2 regions of the Lentzea sp. CA-135723 genome follow, and region 1 is predicted to be linked to the other one. Evidence: riboswitches for the same ligand, from Rfam matches in the RefSeq annotation. Region 1 holds a riboswitch; the other holds the start of a gene.
The links. Region 1 has a riboswitch for S-adenosylmethionine ahead of ACQEU1_RS35655 (aminotransferase class V-fold PLP-dependent enzyme). Riboswitches for the same ligand answer to the same signal wherever they lie in the genome.

Region 1 (4,292 bases):
CGAAGGCCTGGCCCGCCGTGCCGCCCCACTTCGAGGCCTGCGCCGAGGTCTTGATGCCCTCGGCGCCGGTGAAGGTGCCGCCGGTCGGGATGCCCGCGCGGGCGAACGCCGCGTGGTCGGAGCGGCCGCCGACGTTCGTCAGCTCGGTCTGGACGCCCAGCGCCGTGAAGCCCGCCTGCAGCCGCTGCGTCAGCGCCGCCGAACCAGTGGGCTGGCCGGAGGAGCTGTAGACGAAGTAGCCGGGGTTGGGCGAGCCCGTCATGTCGAAGTTCAGGTACGCCTTGATCTTCGACTTCTCGGTCGACGACAGGGAGTTCACGTAGTACGTCGAGCCGACGAGGCCTAGCTCCTCCGCGCCCCACCAGCCGAACCGCAGGTGCTTGGTCGGCTGGAAACCGGTGGCCTTCACCTGGAGCGCGATCTCCAGGATCGACGCCGAGCCGGTGCCGTTGTCGTTGATGCCGGGGCCCGCCGAGACGCTGTCGAGGTGGCCGCCGACCATCACGACGTTGTTCGCGTCACCGCCGGGGTAGTCGGCGATCAGGTTGTAGCCCGTCGCGCCGTTCGAGGTGAACGACTGGACGCGCGTGGTGTAGCCGGCCGCGTCGAGCTTGCTCTTCACCCAGTTGATCGAGGCCAGGTACCCCGGTCGTCCGTGTGCGCGGTTGCCGCCGTTGGAGTTGGCGATGGACTGGAACTGGTTCAGGTGAGCTTGTACGTTCGCGACGTTGATGTTGGGCGCCGCCAGTGCCGCGGGCGCCGCCGCCTGCGCCGCCGTGGTTCCGGTCACCATCAAGGCGGCCGCCAGCGCGATCAGGATCCTCATGGTTCAACTCCGTGCAGGGTAGGGATTGAGCCACTGATCAACATGCTCCGCCGCGCATGGACTCGCTAGGGGCGAACGGTGGGAGTTGTTAACGCGTCCGGTTCGTCGGAATCGAGGGTGATCAACCAGAATGGTCCAGGTGGGTGACGTCACGGTCGTTCTGGGCATCGGCGCCGCCGTGCTGCTGATCTCGGTGATCGCGGTGCGCGTGTCGACGCGGCTCGGGCTGCCCTCGCTCCTGCTCTACCTCGGCATCGGCGTGCTGCTCGGCGAGTCCGTCGCGGGCATCAAGTTCGACGACGCCGACCTCACCCAGTCGCTCGGCATCGCGGCCCTCGTGCTGATCCTGACCGAGGGCGGCATCACGACCCGGTGGAACGCCGTCAGGTCGTCGCTGTGGCTCGGCGTCGCACTGTCCACAGTGGCCGTCGCGGTCAGCGTCGCGGTGACCGGGACGGCGCTGCACTTCCTGCTGGGCCTCGACTGGCGGATGGCGTTGCTGTGGGGCGCTGTGCTGTCGTCCACGGACGCGGCCGCCGTCTTCAGCGTGCTGCGCTCGTTAGGCGTTGGGGCACGGCTGACTGGCGCGCTCGAGCTGGAGTCCGGTCTCAACGACGCGCCCGTCTACATCGCCGTCGTGCTGCTGGCCTCGTCGGACCAGATCTCCTGGACCGCTCCGCTGCTGGTGCTCTACGAACTGGGCGCGGGCGCGGTGATCGGCGTCGCACTCGGGTTCCTCGGCGGCGCGGGGCTGAGACGCGCGGCGCTGCCGTCCACCGGTCTGTACCCGCTCGCCACGGTGGCGGTGTGCGTGCTGGCCTACACGGCGGGCGACCTCGTGCACGCCTCCGGCTTCCTCGCCACGTACGTCGCCGCGCTGGTCCTCGGCAACGCCCGCCTGCCGCACCGCGCCGACACCCTCTCGTTCGCCGAAGGCCTCGGCTGGCTCGCCCAGATCGGCCTCTTCGTGCTCCTCGGCCTCTACGCCTCCCCGCAACGGCTGCTCGACGTGCTGTTCCCCGCGCTGGTCGCGGGCGTGGTGCTGACGTTCGTGGCGCGGCCGCTGTCGGTGGTGCTGGCCTCGTTGCCGTTCAAGGTGCCGTGGCGGGAACAGGCGTTCCTCTCCTGGTCGGGGCTCAGAGGTGCCGTGCCGATCGTGTTCGCGCTGATCCCGTTGATCCAGGGCGTGGAAGGCGCGCGGCAACTGGTCGACGTGGTGTTCCTGCTGGTCATCGTGCTGACGATCGTGCAGGGCACGACGCTGCCGTTCCTCGCGCGACGGCTCGGCCTGGTGAAGGCGGGGGAGGCGCTGGAGGTCCAGGTCGACTCGTCCCCGCTCGACGAGCTCGGCGCGGAGCTGCTCCAGGTGCACATCCAGCGCGGCTCGAAGCTGCACGGCGTCTACATGTCCGAGCTGCGGCTGCCGAGCGGCGCCACGGTCAGCCTCGTGGTGCGCTCGGGGAAGAGTTTCACGCCACAGCCGACGACCAGGCTGCAGACCGACGACCAGTTGCTCATCGTCACCACCGAGGAGACGCGCGACGCCGCTGAGCGGCGCATACGTGCCGTCGACCGGGCCGGCCGCTACGCCAGGTGGAAGGGCGAGACCGGCGACTAGTCGGTCTCCGAGGCTTCTCACGATGTGATCGGGGTGTCGACGCGGCGGTCACCCTCCGCTAACGTCGTCGGCAGGTCATGAGAGCCAGCGTCAAGCCCAAGCTTGCTGGCCGGCAACCCTCCAACCGCGGTGGGGTGCCCTTGGTGAGGACCTGGTCCGGCGCGCAGGGCGCCGGTCAAGCGCGGGCCTCCACACGAAGGCCCCTGGCCTCGGAGGCAGCTCGATGACGCTCGCGATCACCCCCAGCACCACCACTGCGGTTCCGGCTGTCGTCGGCGCTGACCTGCGCGTTCCGCTGGTCACCGGAGAGCGCGTCACCTACGCCAACCTCGACCACGCGGCTTCGGCGCCCTGTCTGCAGGAGGTGCGCGACGCCGTCGACGAGCTGCTGCCCTGGTACGCCAGCGTGCACCGCGGCGCCGGGTTCGCCTCGCAGGTCTCGACCCGCGTGTACGAGCAGGCCCGCGACCGCATCCGCCGGTTCGTCGGGGCGCGTTCGTCCGACGCCGTCGTGTTCACCCGCAACACCACGGACTCGCTGAACCTGTTGGCGCGCAGCGTTCCCCGCAACACCGCCGTCGTCCTGTTCGACAGCGAGCACCACGCCGCGCTGCTCCCCTGGAGGGGTCCGCACGTCCAGCGCGTTCCTGCACCGTCTTCGTCCGGCGCCGCAGTTGTCGCGCTGGACCGGGCTCTTGCCGCCGCCCCGGTCGGCCCGAGGCTCGTGATCGTCACCGGGGCGTCCAACGTCACGGGGGAGCTGTGGCCGGTCGCCGAGCTCGCGAAGGTCGCCCGCCGCCACGGCGCGCGCATCGCGCTCGACGCGGCCCAGCTCGCCCCGCACCGCCCGATCGACGTGCGTGAGCTGGACGTCGACTACATCGCGTTCTCCGGCCACAAGATCTACGCCCCGTTCGGCGCCGGTGTGCTGGTCGGCCGCGCGGACTGGCTCCAGCAGGCCCAGCCGTACCTGGTCGGCGGCGGCGCCACGTCCAAGGTGACCGACCACGGCGACCGCCTCGGCGTGGCCTGGTCCGCGGTGCCCGAGCGGCACGAGGCCGGCAGCCCGAACGTCGTCGGCGTGCACGCCCTGGCCGCGGCCTGCGAGATCCTGTCGCGGCACTGGGAGCAGACCGTCGCGCACGAGCAGGAGCTGCTCGCCCGCCTGCGCGAGGGCCTGCGCACGATCCCCGGCTTCCGCGAGCTGAAGATCCTCGGCGACGCGGACAAGGTCGGGGTCGTGAGCTTCACGGTCTCCGGCTTCGACGCGGGCTTCCTCGCCGCCGCGCTGTCCGCCGAGTACGGCATCGGCGTGCGGGACGGAGCGTTCTGCGCGCACGTGATCGTGGGCCGCCTGGTCAAGCAGGTCGGCTCGCACGAGGAACGCGCCGTGCGGGCGTCGATCGGCCTCGGCACCACGGCCGAGCACGTCGACCGGCTGGTGGCCGCGTTGCGCGTGCTGGTCACCGAAGGCCCGAGGTGGAGCTACACCCAGCAGGACGGCCGCTGGGTGCCCGAGGACGACGGCCGAACCCTGCCGCCGTTCCTCGCGTAGTCCCTGTAGTGGACAATGACCTGGTGAGTGACGAGTCCAAGGCCGAGGAGAAGGCCGCTGACAAGCCTGCCGAAGAGCAGGTCAGCGAGCCCGAGACGGTCGCGACTCCGGTGATCGAGGCGCCTGACGCCGAGGAGGGGCCCAAGCCGTCTCCGGCGAAGGCGGAGGACGACGAGGACGAGGGTTTCTCGTTCACGGGTTCGCTGCCCGAGCTGAAGACGAAGCTCCTCGCGGCCCTGGCGGCCGTCGTGCTGGCCCTGGACGTGCTCACGAAGGTCGTGTCCGTGGCGTTC
Region 2 (4,292 bases), 3.6 Mb from region 1:
ATCGCGCCGGACGTGTGGCACGACTACCACTACAACGCGTTGAAGGCGGAAGCCCCGTGGCCGCAACGGATCGTGGCGTGGCGGGCAGAGGTGACGCCGGTCGGGCCGCACGTGGTCGAAGGCCTGGACCGGTTCCCGCGCACGGGGTGGCTCAAGACGGACGCCATCTCCCTGTGAAGCGGGGAGATGGCGTCCGGGAGGAGGTGAGGCGCCGGGCTAGCCCAGGGCGTTGATGACGGCTTCCGCCGACGGCGGGACCGTCGCGCGCGGGCCGATCGTGTCGCCGAGGGCGTCGAGGGTCTTGAGGCCGTCGCCGGTGATGAGCAGCACGGTCTCGGCGTCGGGGTCGAGCTGGCCCGTCTCGATCAGCTTCTTCGCCGTCGCGACGGTCACGCCGCCGGCGGTCTCGGCGAAGATGCCCTCGGTGCGGGCGAGCAGCTTGATGCCCTCGACGACCTCTTCGTCGGTGACGTCCTCGATGGCGCCGTTGGTGCGGCGCACCGCGTCGAGCACGTACGGGCCGTCGGCCGGGGCGCCGATCGCCAGCGAGCGGGCGATGGTGTCCGGGCGGACCGGGCGGATGACGTCGTGGCCCGCCTTGAAGGCGGCGGAGATCGGGGAGCAGCCGGTGGCCTGCGCGCCGAACACCTTGTACGGCGAGGCTTCCACCAGGTCGAGCTGGCCGAGCTCGCGGAACGCCTTGTCGACCTTGGTGAGCTGCGAGCCGGACGCGATCGGCACGACGATCTGGTCGGGCAGGCGCCAGCCGAGCTGTTCGGCGACCTCGTAGCCGAGCGTCTTCGAGCCTTCCGCGTAGTACGGGCGGACGTTGACGTTCACGAACGCCCAGTCCTCGTTCTCCGCGGCGAGCTCCTGGGCGAGGCGGTTCACGTCGTCGTAGTTGCCGTCGACGGCGATCAGGGCGCCCTCGTACACCGCGCTCATGAGGATCTTGGCGCGTTCGAGGTTGGAGGGGACGAGGACCACGGACTTCCAGCCGGCCCGGGCGGCGGCCGCGGCGACGGCGTTCGCCAGGTTGCCGGTGGACGGGCAGGCCAGCACCTTGAAGCCGAGTTCGCGGGCCGCGGCGAGCGCGACGCCGACGACGCGGTCCTTGAAGGAGTGGGTGGGGTTGCCGGTGTCGTCCTTCACCCAGATCTTGCGGACGCCCAGGGCCTTGGCGAGGTTGTGCGCCTCGACCAGGCGGGTGCCGCCGGGATCGGTGTTCGGGTGCTGCTCCACAGTGGACGGAACGGGGAGGAGGCCGCGGTAGCGCCAGATGGACCTGGGGCCGGCCTCGATGTCCTCGCGCCGGATCTTCCCGAAGTCGTAGGCCACTTCCAGCGGCCCGAAACACTCGAGACAGGCGTACTCAGGAGCGAGAGGGGTTTCGTTTCCACACTCACGGCACAGCAGCGCGCGGGCCGGGCCGAGGTCGAACTGGGTGCTCGTGGGCACAGTGACAGCAGTCATCGCGAGGTATCTCCTCATCTTTCCCGCGAAATCGAACGGGTCGGAATTGGCACCGTGATCGTCTGCGCTCAGATGCGTCCACAGGTATGTGCACACAGCGCTGACGCCGGTTGCCGGGGCTTCTTCGGGCCGTTCCCTCTGCCCCTCTGGATGAGCGGTGTTCAGTTGTGGCCACCAAGCTACGGCACCAGTCCGTTGCTGAGCCACAAACGTCCACGATCCGGGACGTGGGAGGATGCGGAGCGTGAGCGCACCGGAGTCTCTGCAACTCATCGTCGGCGAAGAGGAGTTGCTGGTCGAACGGGCTGTTCGGGCGGCTTTGGACGCTGCCCGCGAGGTCGACTCGACCGCCGATCTGACCCGCGTCCAGGTGACTGATCTCACGGCTCCCGAGCTGGCCGAACTGGTGAGTCCGTCGCTGTTCGCGGAGGGGCGGGTGATCGTCCTGCTGAACGGGCAGGACATCAGCAAGGAGATCGCCGACATGGTGCTCTCCTACGTCAAGGCGCCCGCGGACGGCATCACGCTCGTCGTCGTGCACACCGGCGGTGGTCGCAGCAAGGCCGCCAAGGACCTGCCGGGACAGCTGAAGAAGGCCGGTGCCGCGGTCATCGAGTGCGCCAAGGTCACCAAGCCGGCCGAGCGCGAGGCGTTCGTGCGCAACGAGGTGCGGCGGGCGGGCGGCAAGATCGACCCGGAGGCCGTCGCCACGCTCATCGACGCCGTGGGCACGAACCTGCGCGAGCTCGCCGCGGCCGCGTCGCAGCTCGTGTCCGACACCGACGGCAAGGTGACGGTCGAGGAGATCCGCCGCTACCACCAGGGCAAGGCCGAGGTGACGGGGTTCGCCGTCGCGGAGAAGGCCGTCACGGGGGACCGGGCGGGCGCGATGGAGGCGTTGCGCTGGGCGATGCAGCTCGGTGTGCCGCACGTGCTGGTCGCGGACGCGCTGGCGGACGCGGTGCGCACGGTCGCGCGCGTGTCCGCGGTGGGCCGGGCCGATCCGTTCAGCCTCGCCGGCCCGCTCGGCATGCCGCCGTGGAAGATCAAGAAGGCGCAGGCGCAGGCCCGCGGCTGGGACCAGACGGGTCTCGCCGACGCGATGCAGGTGGTCGCGGGACTCAACGCCGACGTGAAGGGCGTGGCGGCCGACGCCGACTACGCGCTGGAGCGTGCCGTGCTCCGGATCGTGGCCGCCCACAGCCGCCGCTGACACTCACTTCTCGCGCGGGATGCCGATCAGGTACTGGGCGCCGGTGAAGCCGCGTTCGACGCCGATCGTCCAGTCGAACGTGCCGGTGCCGGTCAGGCCGTCGACCATCCGCCGCAGTTCCGCGCGCCCGTACATGCGCAGGAACGACACGACGCTGTCCCAGAACATCATGGACGGCAGCACCGGCACGACGTAGGTGAGCGCCAGCCGGAGCAGGTAGCGCGGCAGCGGGTTGCGCTGGAACGGCGCCGCGAGCAACACGGTCAGCGTCAGGAAGAACGGAAAGACCAGCACGTAGAGCCACGACCGTTTGGTGTCCACGACGACGATGGGCTGCCGGGTGTCGACGGCGTTCTGCAGCATGCGCGTGGCCAACGGCGGCGGGAAGTGGTGGAAGGCGCCGTAGATCGTCCGCGTGCCCTCGATGCGGCAGTCCGTGGCGTCGACGGACGACGAGACGTGGTCGACGGTGCAGCACGAGTCGGGCAGGCGACGCCGGTTCACCGAGGCCACGCGTTCGAAGGCGGGCACGTTCGGCACGAGGTCCGTCAGCGTGACCTGGGTGTGGACGCCCTCAGCGTGCAGCCGCCGCTGGATCAACGGCACCGGGCCGCCGGAACCGGCGCAGAGGTCGACGATCCGGTGGTCCGCGCCCGACCGCAGGGCCAGCGCCAACGGCCGCGCGTACTCGCGGGCGGCGTCGGTCAGCCGGTAGATGGTGGTGATGGACTCCGTGTGCAAGGTGCGCAGCACCGGCGGAGTGCCGTCGAGGTCGTGCAGCTCGAAGAAGTCGAGGCGCGGCAGCGATTCCATGGACTCACGCCTACACCAGAAACGCGGAAGAGCCCCACCTCCGCGAGGAGATGGGGCTCTTCCAGAAGCTCAGTGCGAGCTCCGCGAGCGAGATCAGCCCTCGAGGGCGTTCGCGCGCAGGGCCATCGCCGACTTCTTGTTGGCGGCCTGGTTGGCGTGGATGACGCCCTTGGTGGCGGCCTTGTCGAGCTTGCGGGACGCGTCCTGCAGGAGCTCCAGGGCCTTCGCCTTGTCGCCGGCCTCGGCAGCCTCGCGGAACTTGCGGATGGCCGTCTTCAGGGACGACTTGACCGACTTGTTGCGAAGGCGGGCCTTCTCGTTGGTCTTGATCCGCTTGAGCTGGGACTTGATGTTCGCCATGCGACATCACCCTTCTTGTCGAAACCGGGGTTCGTGGCGCGCATTTGTCGGCACCGGTCACGAGGACCGGCTCTCCTCCACGGCGGAGTGCCGCGCGTTCACGACGACGAAGGATATCAGGCCAGCTCAGCGCACCGTGAAGGCGGCCTTCTCGGCACCGACCACGGCCTCGTAGCCACCCCGGGCGACCTCACGCCGTCCGTCACCGTCCACGTCGCCGACGGTCAGCGCGAGCTGCGAGAGCTTGAACGGCACCTCGACCTGCTTCGACTGTCCCGCAGCGAGTTCGACGCGGGTGAAGCCCACCAGCCTGGCGTCCGGCGTGAGCACGGGGGAGGCCGGCTGACGCACGTAGACCGGCACCACCAGAGTGCCCGCACGCGCACCGGTGTTCGCCGCCGTGAACTTCACCACGCCGTTCGAACGGTCCACC

Region 2: it holds a riboswitch for S-adenosylmethionine, as region 1 does, so the genes downstream of both, thrC (threonine synthase) here and ACQEU1_RS35655 (aminotransferase class V-fold PLP-dependent enzyme) in region 1, are expected to answer to the same signal.

The regions. Positions count from the first base shown of each region.
Region 1 covers NZ_JBNJMK010000001.1:7,594,464-7,598,755, forward strand. Annotated here, with positions in the region: gene ACQEU1_RS35645 (M28 family metallopeptidase) at 1-826, opposite strand, end outside; gene ACQEU1_RS35650 (potassium/proton antiporter) at 957-2,444, shown strand; SAM riboswitch class IV at 2,518-2,632, shown strand; gene ACQEU1_RS35655 (aminotransferase class V-fold PLP-dependent enzyme) at 2,668-3,999, shown strand; gene lspA (signal peptidase II) at 4,023-4,292, shown strand, end outside.
Region 2 covers NZ_JBNJMK010000001.1:3,997,039-4,001,330, reverse strand. Annotated here, with positions in the region: gene ACQEU1_RS17775 (DNA internalization-related competence protein ComEC/Rec2) at 1-233, shown strand, start outside; gene thrC (threonine synthase) at 217-1,473, opposite strand; SAM riboswitch class I at 1,485-1,630, opposite strand; gene holA (DNA polymerase III subunit delta) at 1,709-2,686, shown strand; gene ACQEU1_RS17760 (hypothetical protein) at 2,690-3,499, opposite strand; gene rpsT (30S ribosomal protein S20) at 3,593-3,859, opposite strand; gene ACQEU1_RS17750 (glycoside hydrolase family 3 N-terminal domain-containing protein) at 3,986-4,292, opposite strand, start outside.